DNA from 2 places in the Mesorhizobium sp. 113-1-2 genome. Region 2 is predicted to be linked to the other one. Evidence: predicted binding sites of a transcription regulator. Region 2 holds the regulator's gene; the other holds the start of a gene.

Region 1 (9,780 bases), 1.4 Mb from region 2:
CTCGACTACCGGCACATGCCCTGCAATTTCGTCGAGATCATGCCGCGCCTGGACGAACATCTGCGGCGCGGCAAGTCGGCTCCGTAAAAGCCGAGGGCAAGTCCCGGTTTCACGCCGTGTTTGCCAGGCGAAACGGCGTTCGTGCCTTCGAAACGCCATTCCAAACCGGATACCGGAGAAAGTACCTTTTCGTGGAAGGGCCATAGCCGATCACGACAAGGACGATGCGATGAGCGAGCATATCGGCGGATGCCATTGCGGCAACATACGCCTTCGATTTTCAACCAAGCTCGATCCTTCACAAATCGAAATCCGCGCCTGCCAATGCGCGTTCTGCATCAAGCATGGCTCGCGCGCCCTCGCCGATCCGGACGGACGATTGACCGTCTCGGTCGAGGACGAAGCCCGATTGCACAGATACCGGTTCGGACTGCGTACAGCCGAGTATTTGATCTGCCGGGGCTGCGGTGTCTACGTCGCGGCGGTCACCACCGATGACAGGGATCCAAGGGCGATCGCCATCGTCAATGCCCTGGACGACCGGTTGCAGTTCAGCCGCGAACCGGTCGCCGTGGACTATGATGCCGAGAGCAGGGCAAGCCGCATTGCCCGGCGACGTGCGCGCTGGATGCCGGTGGAGATCCGGTCCGCCTTTACCGGATGACCGGCTCGCCGTGAAAGCGCCGGCGCGAGGGGCGCGAAACGCCGAAGCCGACTTCCATCATCAGCCGCGGCGTGCGCGCCGGCACGGTGCCCATGTGGAACCCGAACGGATCTTCGACAAAGCCGAGGCCAGCCCCTCCGGTCAGCGTCACCGGGCTTTGCTCACCATAGACGTCCAGCACCTCCTGGGCGGGATGGCCGACCAGCAGGGTCAGTTGATGCTTGATGGCGCGGCGCCTATGGCTGCCCCGGACATAGACATGCGGACCGGTGTCGGCATCGACAGGCTTGAGGTAGAAGAAGAATTTCAGCATGCGCCAGTCATCGAGGTCGAAATGATATTTGCCGAGCGAGGCAAGGTTCTTGTCGGCGTCCGAAGCCTCGCCGGTCGGAAAGCTCCACCAGACGCGCGTCGTGATCAGTTTCGCCTGAGCGCCGAGATAGTGCGCGGCGATGTCGAGAAGCAGCGGATCGCGCTGGATGGCGAGAGCGGCTGGGCAATCAAGGATGCGCTCGAAATAGTGTCCGCTGAGCAGCGATCGGCCCAGGCGTTTCTCGGCCTGCGCATGCTCGCCCGGCATGAATTCGAGACGACGGTCGAAATTGCCGAAGCACGGCGTGCGCCCCGCGAAATCCGCGATCTCTTCGTGGATTTCCGGCGGCAGGACCAGGCCTGAAAACAGGCCGTCGGAACGCAGCGCATCGACCACCGCTGCACGCTCGACACCGGAAAACATCGTATTCCCAATAGTGTCGGCGGGACGGGCGCGCTTTGCCCCCAGCCAATGCATCCGGCGGCCGGGCATGGTGCGCGCCAGCATGAACATCGGCAGCCAGGCAGGGTTTTCGCGCAGGTCCGTGAGATAGGTCGGAATGCGTACGGCGATGCGCCGCAGCAGGCTGCCATTGCGCGCAATGGCCTCGAGACTGGCGGCGCCGGATTTGTCAGGGGTTGAAAGGTTCATCGGGTCCTCTTCTATGAGGGCGACACCCGATGCCGCATCGGTGCCCACCACTCGCATGACCCAAACCCAATTCATCCACCTCGGGGAAAGGCTAACCCCGCGTCAGGTTTTGTGCAATGCACAATGGACAGAGCAGATGCAAAAAATCACTTCGGGGCGCGGTGCTGCTGCTTCGGCGGCGCCACCCAGATCTCGGCGTCGAGCCTCTTTGTCGCCAGGCCGCGTGCCAGAGCCTCGGCGCTGCCGGCGCTCTTCGACAAGGACGCGGCCTGCCGCTTGCTGATCACCAGCCCTTCGGCGAGCGCACGGTTTCCTGAAAAGACGCGAGCCAGGAACGGTGTGCGGCTGCCGCGTGCGCGAGAAAATCGCGCCGCCATGGTTTGCTTCGCCGTGTGGACGACGACCGCTTCGATCCAGCCCTCCACCAGCCGCGCGCCCGGTTCCAGCAGCAACAGCCAGTCACCCTTGGCCTGCCGGATGCCGGATGCGATACCGCCACTCGCCACATAGTGGCAACCGGCATGCTCGGCGACATGATGCGTCTGGTCGGTGGAGCCGGTGTCGCAGACGATGACGTCGCGCACCACGCCCTCGACCGCGCCGCCAATCAGCGAGGCGAGCGTGCGGGCGAGAGCCTCCTCGTCATTACGCGTTTCGATGAGAACACTGAGCATATTTAGCCGAATAGCGGAAAGCCGCGCACAGCGCCAGTTTTTGCGGCGCAGCATAAAAAGTTCTTGCTTTGTTCTCATCAGCAAAATAGGAATAATTTCATGAACAGAGCGATTCGAAACAACATGGACAGTCCCTGGGAGCGGGCCAAGATGGAACCGATCGTGCGTGCCGACATTGCAGCCTTCGGGGCAGGACGCGCCGAGATGGCCAATGCGATGATCGAGCAAAGTGGCATGCGCATCCGTCCGGACCGCAACCGTGGCCGCTCGGCGGGCATCAATCCGTCCGGCCGCTTCGAACCGGTCAGCCGGCATGTCTTCGACGATGGCTGGAGCTCGCTGGAGGAACTGCCGCCGTTCAAGACGGAGGTGCAGGTGGAAAAGCCGCGCACCATCATCACCCGCAACGAATCGCCCGACATTTCCTTCGACCGGTCGATCAACCCCTATCGCGGCTGCGAACATGGCTGCGTCTATTGTTTCGCACGGCCGACGCACGCCTTCATGGGCCTGTCGCCGGGGCTGGATTTCGAATCAAAACTGTTCGCCAAGCCGGATGCGGCGCGGTTGCTCGACAAGGAACTGTCGAAGGACGGCTACCAGCCGCGCACCATTGCCATTGGCACCAACACCGATCCCTACCAGCCGATCGAGAAACAGTACCGGATCATGCGCGAGATCCTGGAAGTGCTGGAAGCGCGCGGCCATCCGGTCGGCATCGTCACCAAATCCGCTCTGGTGACGCGCGACATCGACATCTTGTCGCGCATGGCCGAACGCGGACTGGCCAAAGTGGCGCTGTCGGTGACGACGATGGACCGCATGCTGGCCAGGACGATGGAGCCCCGCGCATCGACGCCGACCAAGCGGCTCGAAGCGATCCGGCAGCTCTCGGATGCAGGCATTCCGACTTCGGTCATGGTGGCGCCGATCATCCCCGGCCTCACCGACCAGGAGATGGAGCGGATCCTCGATTCGGCACGAGCCGCCGGCGCGCGCGAGGCGGGTTATGTCGTGCTGCGCCTGCCGCTGGAAGTCAGCCCGATCTTCAAGGACTGGCTGCTGCGCCACTATCCCGACCGCTACCGCCACGTGATGTCGCTGATCCGCTCGATGCGCGACGGCAAGGACTACGATTCGGAATGGGGCAAGCGCATGAAGGGCGCCGGACCCTATGCTTGGCAGATCGGCCGCCGTTTCGAGATCACCGCCAAGCGGCTCGGCATCAATGCCGAGCGGCGCACGCTGCGCACCGACCAGTTCGTCGCCGCCGGAAAGGACCAGGAGCAGCTGATGCTGCTCTGAGAACGCAATTCGCCGCGGCGGTTTGACCTGCCACGGCGTACAAAATCCCGTCCGGCCCGCCCCGGCCTGCAGACGGTGCCCTCCCGGTCCGGCGCCCCACCCGACCCGGAGGGACTTGCGGAGAATCGGAGCCGATGCGAACCTCGCCGCAACATGGCTCGCGCGCGTTCCGATTCTCCGCTTCTCTTCGAAATCGTCGAGAAACCCGATTTCTCCTTCGAGACGAAGGCGATGGCTGACGGGCTATGGCCGGTCGCGGGGATGGACGAGGCCGGCCGCGGTCCGCTGGCCGGGCCTGTGGTCGCCGCGGCTGTCGTGCTCGACCCCGCCAACATCCCCGAAGGCCTCGACGATTCAAAACGGCTCAGCCATTTGCAGCGCGAGGCGCTGTTCCTGCGCATTCTTGGTTCGGCGCAGGCGGTTTCGATGGCCTCGATCAGCGCCGAAGGCATTGACGGCGGCAATATCCTGAAGGCCAGCCTCGAGGCGATGCGCCGCGCCCTGGTCGGGCTGTCGGTTCGGCCGAAGCTCGCGTTGGCCGACGGCCGCGACGTGCCGCCGGGGTTGCCTTGCGACGGCCGTGCGCTGATCAAGGGCGACCAGCGCTCGCAATCGATCGCCGCCGCCTCGATCGTCGCCAAGGTGATGCGCGACCGCATGATGTGCGGCTGCGGCAGCCACCACGACCGCTACGGCTTCGAGGTCCATATGGGCTACGCCACCGCACGCCACCGCACGGCCATCGAGGCGCATGGCCCGGTCGCGCGCCTGCACCGCGTGTCGTTCGCGCCGTTCCGGCTGGGCGGAGCCGAGGTGGCGGAAGAAGAGAGCCTGGCCGGACTGGATTGAGCCGGACGGCGATTTAGCTGATCTCCCCCTTGTGGGGGAGATTAGCCGCTTTGACGCATCGCCAACAAAAAAGCCGCCAGGTTGCCCGGGCGGCTTTTTTTGATTTTCAAATCTTGTCGGCTCAGTTCAGCTTGGCCTTCACATCCGCGAGCGAAGCCTTGAACAGGTCGGCTCCGGCCTTGACGTCGACCTTGGCGGCGAGCAGCGCGCGGGCGGCTTCGACGGCGATGTCGACGGCGCTGGCGCGCACCTCGGCCACCGCATCGCGCTCGGCCTGACCGATCTTCTGTTCGGCAAGCGCGGTGCGCCGGGCAACGTAATCCTCGGTCTTCTTGTGCGCCTCGGCGGCGAGCATTTCGGCTTCGCGCTTGGCGGCAGCGACGATGTCGGCAGCCTCCTGCTCGGCTTCCTTGCGCTTCTTCTTGTACTGGCCAAGCAATTGCTGGGCTTCGTCGCGCAGCTTGCGGGCCTCGTCGAGCTCGCTGCTGATTCTGGCGGCGCGGGCATCAAGCGCCTTGGCGATCAGGCCGGGCACCTTGATGTAGATAGCGATGCCAAGGAAGATGATCAGGGCAATCGTGGCCCAGAGCGTTGCGAGAGATGTAGCGTCCATGATGCGCTCCTCACCGGGCCACGGATTTGACCGCGGCCGCGATCTCGGCCTTGCTGGCCTTGCCGCCGACCAGGGCTTCGACGATCGCCGAAGCGGTGTCTTCGGCGATGCTGCCGACTTCCTTCATGGCGTTGGCCTTGATGGAAGAGATGCGCGCCTCGGCCTCGCCAAGCTTCTCGTCGAGAGCGGACTCGATCTTCTTGCGCGCGGTTTCGGCTTCCGCCTTGGCCGCATCGGCGGCCTGCTGGCCGATCGAGCTGGCGTTCTTCTTGGCCTCCGCCAGTTCCTGCTCGTAAGCAGCAACGGCGGCATCGGCCTCGCCCTTCAACTTCGACGCCTGATCAAGATCCTGGCTGATGCGATCGTTGCGGACATCGATGATGCCGCCAACGCGCGGCATCGCTACCTTCTTCAAGAAGAGGTAGAACAGCCCGAAAGTGATCGCCAGCCACAGAAGCTGTGACGGAAACGTCGCCGGATCGAATGGCGGGAACGTGCCGTGCGCTTCGGCAGGCACGCCGGTGCCGGAATGCGTGTCGCCTTCCGTCACGGCGGGCGCGGTCTCTTCCGCAAAGGCAGATGTCACGAACATCTCATTCCCCTGTCCATAAGGTAAGGTCGCACCATGCGCCCCCCTTCGTCAGCCTGTGTTTCTTACTTGAACACCAGGAGGAGCGCGATCAGGAGCGAGAAGATGCCCAGAGCTTCGGTCACGGCAAAGCCGAAAATCAGGCGGCCGAACTGGCCATCGGCAGCCGACGGATTGCGCAGCGCGCCCGAGAGATAGCTACCGAAGATGTTGCCCAGGCCGATGCCCGCGCCACCCATGCCCAGGCAAGCGATGCCGGCGCCGATTGCAGCTGCTGCATTTACTTCCATGTCAAACTCCTTGTGGTTCCGTTGTCGTTGCAGATTGTAATTGGCGTCACGCGCCGGTGAAATTTAGTGGCTGGGGTGCAGGGCGTCGTTGAGGTACATGCAGGTCAACACCGCAAAGACGTAAGCCTGCAGGAAGGCGACCAGCAGTTCCAGCGCCGTCAGCGCCACCGCCATGGCCAGCGGCAGGATCGAGCCCGCCACGCCGACCGCGCCGAGCGCGGAGAGGCTGACGACGAAGCCCGAAAACACCTTCAGCGTGATATGGCCGGCCAACATGTTGGCGAACAGACGAACCGAGAGGCTGATCGGGCGCGAGACGAAGGAAATCACCTCGATCGGAACGACAAGCACCATCATCACGAGGGGCACGCCTTTCGGCACGAACAGCTTGAGGAAGCCCAGACCGTGCTTCATGAAGCCGTAGACGATGACGGTGCCAATCACCAGGATGGCGAGGCCGAAGGTGACGATGATGTGGCTGGTGATGGTGAAGAAATAGGGGAACAGGCCGAGCAGATTGGCGACCAGCACGAACATGAACAGCGAAAACACAAGCGGGAAGAACTTCATGCCCTGCGTGCCGGCGGCATCGCGCAACATGTTGCCGACGAATTCGTAGGCCATTTCCGAGATCGACTGAAGCCGACCGGGAACCAGGCTGCGGCTGGATGTGGTGAGATAGAGGAAGGCGGCCGCGACGATCACGGTCGCGACCATGAACAATGCCGAATTTGTGAAGGACAGGTCGTAGCCGCCGATGTTAATCGGAATCAGCTTGATGATATGGAACTGGTGGATCGGATCGACCTTGTCAGCTGCCACGTTCTAACCCCGTCAATGCCGCGTACGGCCAAATTATCATTGCCGCACCAGGGCGGCTATTTGCTGTCGTCCCGGCCAGAGCGCGATTTATCGCCCTGTCCGAATTCTGCCACAACGCCCGCGGAACGCATGACATTGAGTATACCGGCGCCAAAACCAAGCAGCAGGAAAACGATCAGACCCCACGGCGATGTCCCCGCCATACGGTCGATGATCCAGCCGATGCCGGCGCCCACCACCACGCCAGCGATAAATTCGCTGGAGAGCTTGACCGCCTGGCCATAACCGGCCGCACTGCCCGCTTTCGCGTCGTCTTTCCCCTCGAGCCGGTTCGGCAGCCTTGTCGCAAGCGATGCTTCAAGTTCACGCCGACGTCGCTCAAGATCCTCGTCGCGGATGCCGGTTTCATGCTGATTGCCGCGGCCGGTTTCTCCGGTTCCGTCTGGCCCATTCTTGTCGGCCATCGCAACCCCCCTGCCCGGTCAGACCGTCACCGTCCGTCCGCTTCTAAAGTCGCCGGCAACATAGTTAGAGGGTTTGCGCCCGTCAAGCCACGGGCGGAAGATCATTGCCATGTATTTTAGGCAATAAAATCAATGAATTAAGGAGGTGCGACATCGTGCCCGCCGCGATGATGGGGATGCGTTGCACGAATCCCCCCGGCAATGGCTGCCCGATTGAGCCTGTGGCCGGTCGGAAAGACCAGCAGCCGGGGCCCCTCAACTCCAGCCGCCGCCATAGGTGCGGTAGAAGATATGCAGGCCGATCTTGGTCATCTTCTGCATCGTGCGCGCCCAGCCCGGATGGACATATTGGGCATAGTAGTGGGTCGACGATCCGACCTCGGGGATGAAGATCTTGCCGGCGGTGACGGCCATGGCGATGTCCTGCGCGGTCTTGTAGGCGGCAGGATCGTCGATGCGCTTCTTCCTGCCGTCACAAGCGAAGGAGAACTGGCAGCGGTTGAACCAGCTATCGTTCTGGTAGACGACGCCGCAGATCGAATTCGGATAGGCCGGATTGCGCACGCGGTTGAGGATGACCTGGGCAACGGCAGCCTGGCCGCGAACGGATTCGCTCCTTGCCTCGAAATAGATGCCATTGGCCAGGCATTTTTGCTCGGGCTTGGAGAAGACGCTGGCCGGCAGCGGGTTCTGGATCCACCAATGGTCGCCCTTGGCCATCGGCGGAATGAAGCGGCCGCTGTTGGGCTGCTCGTCCTGCAGCAGGGCTTCGAAGGGCGAAGCCTTGGCATAGTCCGGCTCGGATTGCGCATAGGCCGTCGCCAGGACGTCGGGATGGTCGTTGTTCACCAAAGCGGCAAGCATGGCCGGCACGCCGGGATCAGGCTTCTTGTCCTCACGCGCATGGAATTCCGCGGCGATCTGGATTTCCTTGCCTTTGATCTGCGGCTTGGCAAAGGCCATTTTCAGGCCGCCGTCCATGCTCGGCCGCATCAGGGAAGAGGTCCGCTGGAAAATCGAACCAGCGTTGAAGTTCTTCGGCGGCGCGACGGGAGACACCTGGACGATGCGGCCCTTCTTGTCGGCACGCACCACGCGATCCTCGTCGGGCGAGCCGCTGACCTTGCCGCCCTTGCCGCGAAACGACACGTTGCCGACGCCTGCCAGGTGAATGCCCGATCCGGAGATCGAGCCGGTGACGTCGGAATCGATGAAGGGCATCTCGGCGGCATGGGTCGAGCCCGCGACGGATCTCTCGACATAGGAATTCCAGCGCGCGGTCGGCGATTCGAGGCCGGAAACCAGGCTGGTCATGTCCTGGTAGGCGGCGACGGTCGGGAAGCCGATCCAGATGCCGAGGCCGATGATGAAAGGAGACACAAAATTGCGTTTCTTCTCACCGGCGGCGGCAACAAGCCGCTTCAAGACGCGTCGATGCACAGAACTCTCTCCAGGAACGCTACTGACCCCACTGGAGAGCAAAATGATGCATTAACCTTGATGGGACGTTAACGGGTTCGATCGGGTTTTCTCAGTCGGCTCAAGGTCGTGGTTTGGAAGTCGGGCGGTTTTGCGGCCAACCGTCGCGCGGCGCGTCGCTTCGAACGACCCGACGCTGGCAGGGCGAGCCGGTAGGTCTGCTGGTCCAGAGGATGGGCTTAACGGGATATCCATATTCGAACCGCCATATGGCAGTTGGTTCCAAACAGTGGTTCAGCACAGCGGACGGATGACAGCGGTCGCGGGAAATATTGCCGTGGATGACGCCCAATCGGCGAAAGCAACGGCACGCCCGACGCTTCTCAATCTGACGGCGCTGCGCGCCTTCGCAGCTCTGTCGATCTTCATCTACCATCTGACGGAATTGGGGATCGATGCATCCCGATCCATTCGGGACATGTATCTCGGCTGTGCCGTTTCGTTCTTCTTTGTCCTGTCAGGGTTCGTGCTGGCGTACAGTTTCTCGGGGCGTTTCCTTGGCTGGCGCGACATAAGAAACTTCATCTTGCAGAGATTCTTCCGGCTGTGGCCCGTCCACATGCTATGTTTCTTCCTTGCCCTTGTGGCGCGTCATCCTCCAACCAGTCTCTTCACCGCATACTTGGCAACCACACTGCAGAGTTCCTGGTTTCCAACCTACGGCACGGCCTACGCATATAACGGCGTTTCCTGGTCGATATCGGTCGAACTGTTTTTCTATCTCGCCTTACCGCTCATTCTGATCTTGCGGCCAAATCAGATCATGCTGGTGGTCTGTGGCTGGACATTTGCCGTCCTTGGTCTGATCGCTCTCACAGCGACTTTGCCCGGGCCTGTATTTCCGCCCCCTTCCGAAAAGCCCTGGCTGGACCTCTACGTCACGGATGCGTCGCTGGTTCACCTCTTCCCGCCCGTGCGTATGGTGGAATTTCTGTCCGGGATAGCCGTCTATCAGCTGTTCAGGAACCGGCGCATTTCCAATGACTGGGTGACGTTCTGCCAGGTTGCAGCAGTGGTGTGCCTGGTGCTTTGGGCATGCGTACATGCCGAGATCACGCAATTTTTTG
Region 2 (9,780 bases):
CCGCATCCATGGCTTCGACGGCGGCGAGATCGATCGTTGCACGCATGATTTGTGACATTCCCTGGTTATTCACGGATCGCTTCGCGCGCGGGCGCGGGTCCCCGGCTGCGCTTGAGGCTGGGCAGAGCAAGCATGGCCAGCACGAACAGGCCCGTGGCAAGCTTCAGGTCAGGCGGCGGCATGCCGGCGGCGAGGCAGAACGACACCAGCTGGTAGTAGATGATCGCGCCGGCAAAGGGCGCCAGCAGTTGACGCCAGACCGTCTGCTTGCCGACGACCGCCTCGCCGATCATCAGCGCGGCCAGGCCGTTGATGAGGATACCTAGCCCCATATTGACGTCGGCAAATCCCTGCGACTGCACCATCAGCGCGCCGCTCGAGGCTGAAAACGCGCTCGCCAGCCCGACGCCGCCAATGGTCGCTGCCCAGACATTGATTCCTTGCGCCTCGGCCATGTCGGGATTGGCGCCGACGGCGCGCACGGCGGTCCCCTTCTCGGTTCTGAAGAACATGTAGAGCGCGCCGAAGACGACGAGCGCGAGAAGGCCGGCGACAACGATCTTGCTGGCGGGGAAACCTGGCCGCGCGAATGGCACCCAGTCAAACACCATTGGCGAGCCGAAAACGGAGAGGTTGGACTTGCCCATGATGCGAAGGTTGATGCTGTAGAGCATCGTCATCATCAGGATGCCCGCGAGCAGCGTGTGGATGCGAAAGCGCAGATGGATGAAGGCGGTGCAGCAGCCCGCCGCGAAGCCCGCCACGAATGCGACCACGATGCAGGTCAGCGGCGATACGCCGGCAGCCAGCAGCACGCCGCAGACGCAGCCGCCCAGTGGAAAGGCGCCTTCGCTGGTGAGATCGGGAAAATTCAGCATGCGAAACGGGATCATGATGCCGAGCACGACAAAGGCCAGGATCAAGCTTTGCGCCAGGGTGACCGGCATGATCGCGACGAAGCTGGTGAGAACCTCCTGAATAAAACCCATGATGATCAGCTCGCCAGCAACATGCGGTCGGTCTTGACGGAAAAATGGCCAATCAGGTCGATCACCGTGACCCTGGCCTTCTCCTCGCCGGTAACTTCCAGCAGGACCCGACCTGCGTCGAGCATGATCACCCGGCTGCCATAGTCGACGGCGTGCTGCATGTTGTGGGTCACCATCAGCGTGGTCAGCTTCAGCGCGTTGACGGCGCGCACCGTCGCCTGCATGACGATCTCGGCCGTGCGCGGATCGAGCGCTGCGGTATGCTCGTCGAGCAGCAGCAGGTCCGGCGATCCGCCGACCGCCATGATCAGTGACAGCGACTGACGCTGCCCGCCCGAAAGCAGGTCGACGCGGGTGTCGAGACGATTTTCAAGGCCAAGGCCCAATATCGACAGGCGCTCCTTGTAGGACGCAAGCCGCGTGGCGTTCAGCCCTTGTCGCAGCGTGCGTTTCTGGCTGCGCAGATCGGCCAGCAGCATGTTCTCCGCCACGGTCATGCTGGCGGCGGTGCCGCGCATCGGATCCTGGAAGACACGCGCCAGTCTTGTGGCGCGCTTGTACACCGGCATAGCTGTCACATCGGCGCCGTTGATCAGGATCTTGCCGGTATCCAGGACAAGGGCTCCGGAAATGGCGTTGAGCATGCTGCTCTTGCCGGCGCCGTTGGAGCCGATGACGATGCCGAACTCACCTGTGGCCAGTGACAGGCTGAGGCCGTCCAGCGCGACCTTCTCGTCGCCCTGGCCCTTGTAGAATACTTTGCGCGCGGATCGGATATCGAGCATCGTTCCTCCCTGGCATGAACGGTGACGGCGCCAACGCCGTCACCGCCGCAGCCCGATATCAGTCGACGATGCAGCCGCAATCGGCCAACGAAGCCGGTATCTCGATGCCGAACGCGGCCATCGCCTTGCGGGAAATCGTTGCCATGTGGTCCTTGTAGGCCGGGCGCGACGGCGCGATCGTCTTGGGATCCTTGCCCTTGAGGATCTCGGCGGCGATGTTGCCGGCGTTCATGCCGACCTGCGTGTAATTGACCGCGAAGCTCGCCGGTACGGTGCCGTTGCGGACCGCGCTGTCATCGGAGTTAACGACCGGGATGCCGGCCTGGCGGGCAGCCGCGGAAACTGCGGCGATCGCCGGCTGGATCAGGTTCGAAGCCGGGCCGTAGATTACGTCGACCTTGCCGGCGAGCGAGGCGATACGTTGCTGGATGTCATTGACGTTGTCGACACCGACTTCCACTACTTCGAAGCCGGCCGCCGGTGCCGCCGCCTTGATCTTTTCGATCAGCGCAACGTCATTGGCCTCGCCTGGATTGTAAGGCACGCCGAAGCGCTTGGCGTTCGGCAGCAGCTTCTTGGTGAAGGCCATCACCGCGGCGACATCCTGCAGATCGCTGGCGCCGGTCATGCCGTCGTCGCCGGCGTCCCACGACGGCACCAGCTTGGCCGCGACCGGGTCGGTGACCGCGGCAAAGACGATCGGAATGCCGGAGCCCGCGAGCGCCTTCTTGGCGATCTGCGAGACCGGCGTGGTGATGGTGTAGATCAGCTTGGGCTGTTCCGCCTGCAGCTTGGCGATCATCTGCGGCACCAGCGATGCGTCGAAATTGGTATGGCTTTCCGTGTAGACGACGTCCTTGCCCTCGACAAAGCCATTGTCCGTCAGTGCCTTCTTGAAGCCGGCTATGGCAGCGTTGAGCTGCGGATGCTCGCCGAAATTGGCGATGCCGATGCGGATCTGATCGGCTGCGGCGCTCCCGGCGCTGAGCATCAATGCGCCCGCCAGGGCCAATCCCGACAGCCAAGCGGATTTCGACTTCAACATCATTTCCTCCCAGATTTGATCAGCGCCGCTCATAGGGCGGCAACTGCGGCGATCATGGTCAGTCCCTCGCCGCGTGTCAAACATTATATATAATTCTTGCCATGCCTCCACATCATATATAATTTTCGCAAGCCCGATGATGGACGGATCGCGATGCAGGATCAGAACAGCTCCACTAAGACCGAAGCGGCCTATCAGCTGCTGCGGCGCGATATCTTGACCACCCGCCTGATGCCGGGCGCGCCGCTCAAGCTGAGCGCGCTGCGCGCCACATACGGCGTCGGCTGGACGCCGCTGAGGGAAGCCTTGTCCCGACTTGAAGCCGAGCGCCTGGTCACCGCCATCAGCAATCGCGGCTTTGCCGTCGCTCCCGTGTCGCGCGCCGAGCTCGAGGATCTGGCGCGCGCAAGGATGGTTGTCGAAATGCCGCTGTTCCTGGAATCGATCGCGAATGGCGGCAGAGAATGGGAGGACGCGGTCGTCACCGCCCATTACCGGCTCTCGCGCTGCAAGACCGCGGTCGACGACCCTTCCGATGCGGCCGTCGACAAATGGGACGAGAGCCATGAGGCCTTCCATGCGGCGCTGCTGAGCGCGGCAACATCCAACTGGCTTTTGCGCTTCCGCTCGACGATCGCCGATCAGTTGCGGCGGCATCATCGTTTTCTCGGTCTGGCGCCGACATTGCGGGCGGCGGCCGGCCTCAAGGATGGCTATGGCGAGGCCATGGACGCCTTGCGCGAGGCGATCGCCATCGAGCATCACACCGAGATCATGGAAGCGGCGCTCGATCGCGATGTGGAGCGGGCAAAAGCGCTGATGACGGCGCATATCGGCTACACGCTGCACGTCTATGTGCACAGCGAAGACAATTGTGCCAATCCCTACACCGTACGCGCCGGCAGTCTGAAAGCGGTTTCCGGATGACCTTGCCGCGGCGCGTTATCTCCGGCGGCAATATCGATGCGGGCGCCTACGCCCAGGTTCTGGTCGGAGCGATGCCGGGAGCCTGAACGCGTTCTATCTCCGCATAGCCAGCGATTGTTGACGTTTTGATTTCGTTTCGTTCCGCCGAAAATGGATCCGTTCGCCATACAATCCACCCTGAGAATGCCTTTCAAACGCCTGATGCCAAACAGGATAAGAGGATAGGCCACAGGCTATTAACCATAATGATTTCAATGCACGTGCCGACGGTGGAGGTGGTCGGTTGACGCCTGCCACCTGGAGCGAAAATTTCTGAGGCTTTAACAAATTCACTAAACTTTAAACAGTTGCAGAACACAACTGGAACAGATAGTGTTTGTTCTGGGTTTGTTTTTCGATTCTGGTTCACACCCTTCGTTCAATGCCTTGGGGGCCGCCATGCTGACACGCAAGCAACATGAACTGCTGATGTTCATTCATGAACGGCTCAAGGAAAGCGGCATTCCGCCTTCCTTCGACGAGATGAAGGAAGCGCTCGATCTTGCCTCCAAGTCGGGGATCCATCGACTGATCACGGCACTGGAGGAACGTGGCTTCATTCGCCGGCTGCCGAACCGGGCACGCGCGCTGGAAGTGCTGCGGTTGCCGGATTCGATCGCGCCTGGCCTCAACGCGGCAAAGAAATTCTCGCCGAGCGTCATCCAGGGCAGTCTCGGTCAGGGCGGCCTTGGCCGCCAGATCAAGCCGGCACCATCGCGCCTGCCCTCAGCCGGCAATGATGACGACGCGGTCTCCGCCGTGTCGATCCCGGTGATGGGCCGTATCGCCGCCGGTGTGCCGATCGATGCCATCCAGCATCAGACGCATTCGATCTCGGTGCCCCCGGACATGATCATGGGTGGCGAGCACTATGCGCTGGAGGTCAAGGGCGACTCGATGATCGAGGCCGGCATCTTCGATGGCGACACGGTCATTATCCGCAACGCCGATACGGCAAGCCCGGGAGAGATCGTCGTCGCCCTGGTCGACGAGGAGGAAGCGACGCTGAAACGGTTCCGCCGCAAGGGCGCCTCGATTGCGCTCGAAGCCGCCAACCCGGCCTACGAGACGCGCATTTTCGGGCCCGACAGGGTCAAGGTGCAAGGCAAGCTGGTCGGGTTGATCCGGCGCTACTGAGCAGGAACGGCCGTCTTTTCAGGTTTTTGATAGGGCGCCAGCCCCCTCGCCTCGCGTGAAAATTTTCGCTGCGCATGCCAGGGCCGATACGGTCCATCCACCGCGAAACTGACGATTGGCGGACCGGTCGCCGATTGGCGGTCGAAGAAGACGGCGGCACTGCCCTTTCGGGCCAGTTGCCGTTTGGTAACGACAAGAACCAGCGGATTGTGGCAGGCATCATAGCCTGTCGCGTCATTGACGACGATCAGATCGGCAAAACCGCAGGCCTTCCAGGTGGCCTTGCGGTCTTCGACATGTGCGATGATCGCACCCGATGGGTGCCGGGCAAGACAGACACCATCCGTGCAATAGAATGGCGCTCCAGGCGGGAGGTTGACGGCATCGGCAATGCCGAATTGCCCGTCCGCCTTGTCGAACATCTCCGGCGCGACGATGGTTTCGGACACCAGCGCGCGTTTCCAATTGTCGACGGTGAACTCGTTCGGGCGAGCCCGGCTGACCGCGAGTTCGCCGCCGCCGATCGGTAGCGCGACCAGCCGCGCATCTTCCGAGATAAGCACATCTGGCGTGCGCGTATCCGACACCGTCAACAGTCCGGCAAGCGCGAAGGGCAGTGCCGCGAGCCGCAGCCATGTCGTCGCCATCGTCGCGATGACCAGGGCAATCGTCACTAGCAGGACGGAGTGCTGCGAAATCAGCCCGACCGCATCGACGGGAGAGCGTTCCGATATCCACGCCGATATGGCGATCATCGCCGTCAGGCCTTTGCCCATCAAGTGGAGAAAGGGCCCGTCCAAACCAAAGGGCATTGTCAAAGCACTGACAACCGCCAGAAACATGACGACTGAGACAATTGGCATGATAGCCAGATTTGCGAACAGGCTGAGCGGCGACACACGCTGGAAGTGCCATATTGCAAACAGCGCCGTGGCACTGCCGGCAATGATGGACGTCATCGCCACCCCTCCTGTGAGCGCGAGGAATTTTCGAGCGAGAAAGCCCGGTAGCGATCGCTTCGGCGGTGGCGGCCTTGCCTTTCCCGCGCGGTGATCAGCCCAGCCTGCATAGGCACCGACCAAAGCCGCAGTCGCAGCGAACGACATCTGGAAGCTTGGGCCGACGACTTCATGCGGCGACACCACGATGACGGCGATCGCTGAGATCGCCAAATTGCGCATCGTCAGCGCCGCGCGATCAAACAGCACGGCAATCAGCATCACCCCCAGCATGATGAAGCTGCGTTCGGCGGCGACGACAACACCGGAAATGACGAGATAGGCGGCGATCGAGAACAGGGCTGCAGCAGCGGCGTATTTCTTCACCGGCCGGCGCGCGGAAAAGTCCGGAAACAGCGCGAAAGCCCCGCGCAGCAGACCCATGATGGTGCCGGCGACCAGCGCCATATGCAGTCCGGAAATGGAGATGATGTGGTAGATGCCGGTGCGCCGCATCGCTTCGTTGATTTCATCGGGAATGCCGGCCCGCACGCCGACGATCAGCGCCGCCGCGATCTCGCCTTCGGCACCGCCGACCGTGGCCCGGATATGATCGGCAATGGCTTCACGGGCGTTTTCTATGCCGGAGAAAAGGCGGGCCGTGAGCGGCATCTCACCATCATCGGCTGCGACAAGCTTTGGATTGCCGAGAAAGAAGCCGCTGCCGCCAATGCCGGCGAAATAGCTGTCGAAGGAGAAATCGTAGCTGTCCGGCCGCACGGGACCGGTTGGCGGCAACAGTTTGGCATAGCCGGTGACCAGGGAGCCGGCAGTCATGTCCGCCGGGATATTGCGCGCTGAAAGCCGGACCCTTTCCGGCGCATAGCGCAGTGTCGGCCGCGCGGTCGACGTCACGTCGATGGTCAGCCGGATGCGGCCGGTCTCCATCCGGTCGAGCGAAACGACGCGGCCGGTCACTTGCGTAGAGATTTCCGAACCCAGCATCTGGGTGCCCGCCCGCCATGTCTCGACCTTGGCGGCAAGCAGGCCAAGCGCGCACAACAATGCCGCCATGAAGCCCAGGTGGGTTTTCGGCCAGGAGCGCGAGACAAGCGCGCAGATCGCCATCAGCACGACGAGCGCGACAGGTCTTGCGAAGTCGGGCTCCGCCGACAGCGAATAATAGCCGATCGCTCCAGCAGCCAGACAGACCGGCACCAGCAGGAAGGCGATGCCCCGGTCAAGCTCCAGTTCCGCTGCCATCGCCACGCTATGGCGCAGGCGAGGCAGGGAGACCTGGCCGAGTTGCCGCCGGACACGCACAATCCGGCCCAAGACAGGGGACGGAAGTGGCGCCGGAACATCCGCCTGCAGCGGTTGGCTGCCTGGCGCAGGCACAACGGGTGATGGCGGCAGTGAGGTTGGCGACGGGATCGCAAACAGGGATCGCTCGCTGACGCCAACACTAGCGTCCTCGCCCCGATCCAAGCCCCGCCCTCGTCCAGCCATCGGGTCTGCCCCTTGCACCCCTGACGCCCTATGCTACATGAACGCCGGGCGCGCGAAAGTCCGCGCAGCCGCACCCCGCTTCAGATGGTTTCCGAGAGTTTCATGTCCGACAAGGTCGTCACCCGTTTTGCCCCCTCGCCCACCGGCTATCTGCATATCGGTGGGGCGCGCACGGCGCTGTTCAACTGGCTGTACGCCAAGCACACCGGCGGCACGATGGTGCTGCGCATCGAGGATACCGACCGCGAACGCTTTAACGAGGCGGCTACCCAGGCCATTCTGGATGGACTGACCTGGCTTGGGCTTTCCTGGGACGGCGAGGCCATATCGCAGTTCGAGCGTGCGCCGCGCCATCGCGAGGTGGCTGAGGAACTCGTGCGTCTGGGTAAGGCCTATTACAGCTACGAGACACCGGCCGAGCTGGAGGCCATGCGCGAGGCAGCACGCGCCAAGGGCCTGCCGCCGCGCTACAACGGCCAGTGGCGCGATCGCGACCCCTCCGAGGCGCCTGCGGGCGTCAAGGGCGCCATCCGCATCAAGGCGCCAACCGAGGGCGAGACGGTCGTGCACGACCGCGTCCAGGGCGAGGTGCACTTCCCCAACAAGGATCTCGACGACTTCATCATCCTGCGCTCGGACGGCAACCCGACCTACATGCATGCCGTCGTCGTCGACGATCACGACATGGGTGTCACGCATATCATCCGCGGTGATGACCACCTGACCAATGCCGCCCGCCAGACCGTGATCTACAACGCCATGGGCTGGGACGTGCCGTCGATGTCGCACATCCCGCTGATCCATGGCGCCGACGGCGCCAAGCTGTCGAAGCGCCACGGCGCACTCGGCGTCGAGGCCTATCGCGCCATGGGCTACCTGCCGGAGGCGCTGCTCAACTATCTCGCGCGCCTGGGCTGGAGCCATGGCGACGACGAGATCATGTCGATCAAGGACATGATCTCCTGGTTCGACATCGGCGACGTCAACAAGGGCGCGGCCCGCTTCGACTTCGCCAAGCTGGAAGCGATCAACGGCGCGCATATGCGCCGCATGGCCGACGCGGAGCTGTTCGATATCTTGATCGCCACTTTGCCCTATCTCGAGGGTGGCCCGGCGATGGCCGCACGTCTCAACGACAAGAACAAAGCGCAGTTGCTGGCAGCCCTTCCAGGCCTGAAGGAGCGCGCCAAGACGCTGGTCGAGCTCGTCGATGGCGCGGCCTTTCTGTTTGCCACGCGCCCGCTGGCGCTCGACGAGAAAGCAGCGCTTCTGCTCAATGACGATGCCCGCAAGATCCTGCGTGGCGCTCACGAAGCTTTGAACGTGCTTTCCAGCGACTGGACGGCTGCCGCGGCGGAAGCCGCGATCCGCGACTATGCGCTGGCCGGTGGCCACAAGCTTGGCGCCGTGGCCCAACCGCTGCGGGCCGCGCTGACCGGCAAAAGCACCTCGCCGGGCGTGTTCGACGTGCTTGCCGTGCTTGGGCGCGAGGAGAGCCTTGCGCGCATAGCGGATCAAATCGATTAGGAGCAAACGGCCCAAGAAGATTGGCATTGAAAGGCGCGTTTCGCAGTGCAACATTAGGCCTTGGCCCAATCTGGCACGCACCTCCTAAAATGCGGTGGCGAATACGCGCATTGCGGTGATTTCGACGTGTCGCTCTGCAGAATTTGCCTTTGCCGGCATGAGGAAACAACAAGGAGTTTGCAATGACCGAAGCTGCGAAAAAACTGGATGTGGGCGGCGCGAACCAAGAGGCTACGGCAACGCTTCAATTCGCCGGCAAGACCCATGAATTCAAGGTGCGAAGCGGCTCCGTCGGACCCGACGTCATCGACATCGCCTCGCTCTACAGCACGACCGGCGCCTTCACCTATGACCCCGGCTTCACCTCGACGGCAAGCTGCGAGTCCGAGATAACCTTCATCGACGGCGATGCCGGTATTCTTCTCCACCGCGGCTATCCGATCGACCAGCTGGCCGAACACGGCGACTTCCTCGAAGTCTGCTATCTCCTGCTCTACGGCGAACTGCCGACCAAGGCGCAGAAGGACGATTTCGATTACCGCGTGACGCGCCACACAATGGTGCACGAGCAGATGTCGCGCTTCTTTACCGGCTTCCGCCGCGATGCGCATCCGATGGCGGTGATGTGCGGCGTGGTCGGCGCGCTCTCGGCCTTCTATCACGACTCCACTGACATCTCCGACCCGTACCAGCGCATGGTCGCTTCCATGCGGCTGATCGCCAAGATGCCGACGATCGCGGCCATGGCCTACAAGTACCACATCGGCCAACCCTTCATTTACCCGAAGAACGATCTCGGTTTCGCGGCAAACTTCCTGCACATGTGCTTTGCCGTGCCGTGCGAGGAGTACAAGATCAACCCGGTTCTGGCCCGCGCCATGGAG

The links. Region 2 encodes LexA, which represses DNA repair genes until DNA is damaged. Its sites were predicted from a motif close to TGTTCNNNNTGTGTTCNG; they were not measured.
Region 1: JN279_RS29310 (PA0069 family radical SAM protein) is a predicted target of LexA. The motif match lies at 2,361-2,378, and genes of this name have one in related genera.

Annotation. Positions count from the first base shown of each region.
Region 1 is NZ_AP023242.1:5,997,509-6,007,288, forward strand. Features, by position in the region: gene moaB (molybdenum cofactor biosynthesis protein B) at 1-87, shown strand, start outside; gene JN279_RS29295 (GFA family protein) at 230-664, shown strand; gene JN279_RS29300 (hypothetical protein) at 654-1,628, opposite strand; gene JN279_RS29305 (glycosyltransferase) at 1,775-2,302, opposite strand; gene JN279_RS29310 (PA0069 family radical SAM protein) at 2,453-3,607, shown strand; gene JN279_RS29315 (ribonuclease HII) at 3,761-4,456, shown strand; gene JN279_RS29320 (F0F1 ATP synthase subunit B) at 4,578-5,069, opposite strand; gene JN279_RS29325 (F0F1 ATP synthase subunit B) at 5,080-5,661, opposite strand; gene JN279_RS29330 (F0F1 ATP synthase subunit C) at 5,724-5,948, opposite strand; gene JN279_RS29335 (F0F1 ATP synthase subunit A) at 6,012-6,770, opposite strand; gene JN279_RS29340 (AtpZ/AtpI family protein) at 6,827-7,234, opposite strand; gene JN279_RS29345 (cell wall hydrolase) at 7,490-8,674, opposite strand; gene JN279_RS29350 (acyltransferase family protein) at 8,964-9,780, shown strand, end outside.
Region 2 is NZ_AP023242.1:4,600,832-4,610,611, reverse strand. Features, by position in the region: gene kynU (kynureninase) at 1-46, opposite strand, end outside; gene JN279_RS22315 (ABC transporter permease) at 66-989, opposite strand; gene JN279_RS22310 (ABC transporter ATP-binding protein) at 995-1,774, opposite strand; gene JN279_RS22305 (ABC transporter substrate-binding protein) at 1,833-2,819, opposite strand; gene JN279_RS22300 (GntR family transcriptional regulator) at 2,973-3,746, shown strand; gene lexA (transcriptional repressor LexA) at 4,185-4,922, shown strand; gene JN279_RS22290 (ComEC/Rec2 family competence protein) at 4,916-7,369, opposite strand; gene gltX (glutamate--tRNA ligase) at 7,472-8,896, shown strand; gene gltA (citrate synthase) at 9,079-9,780, shown strand, end outside.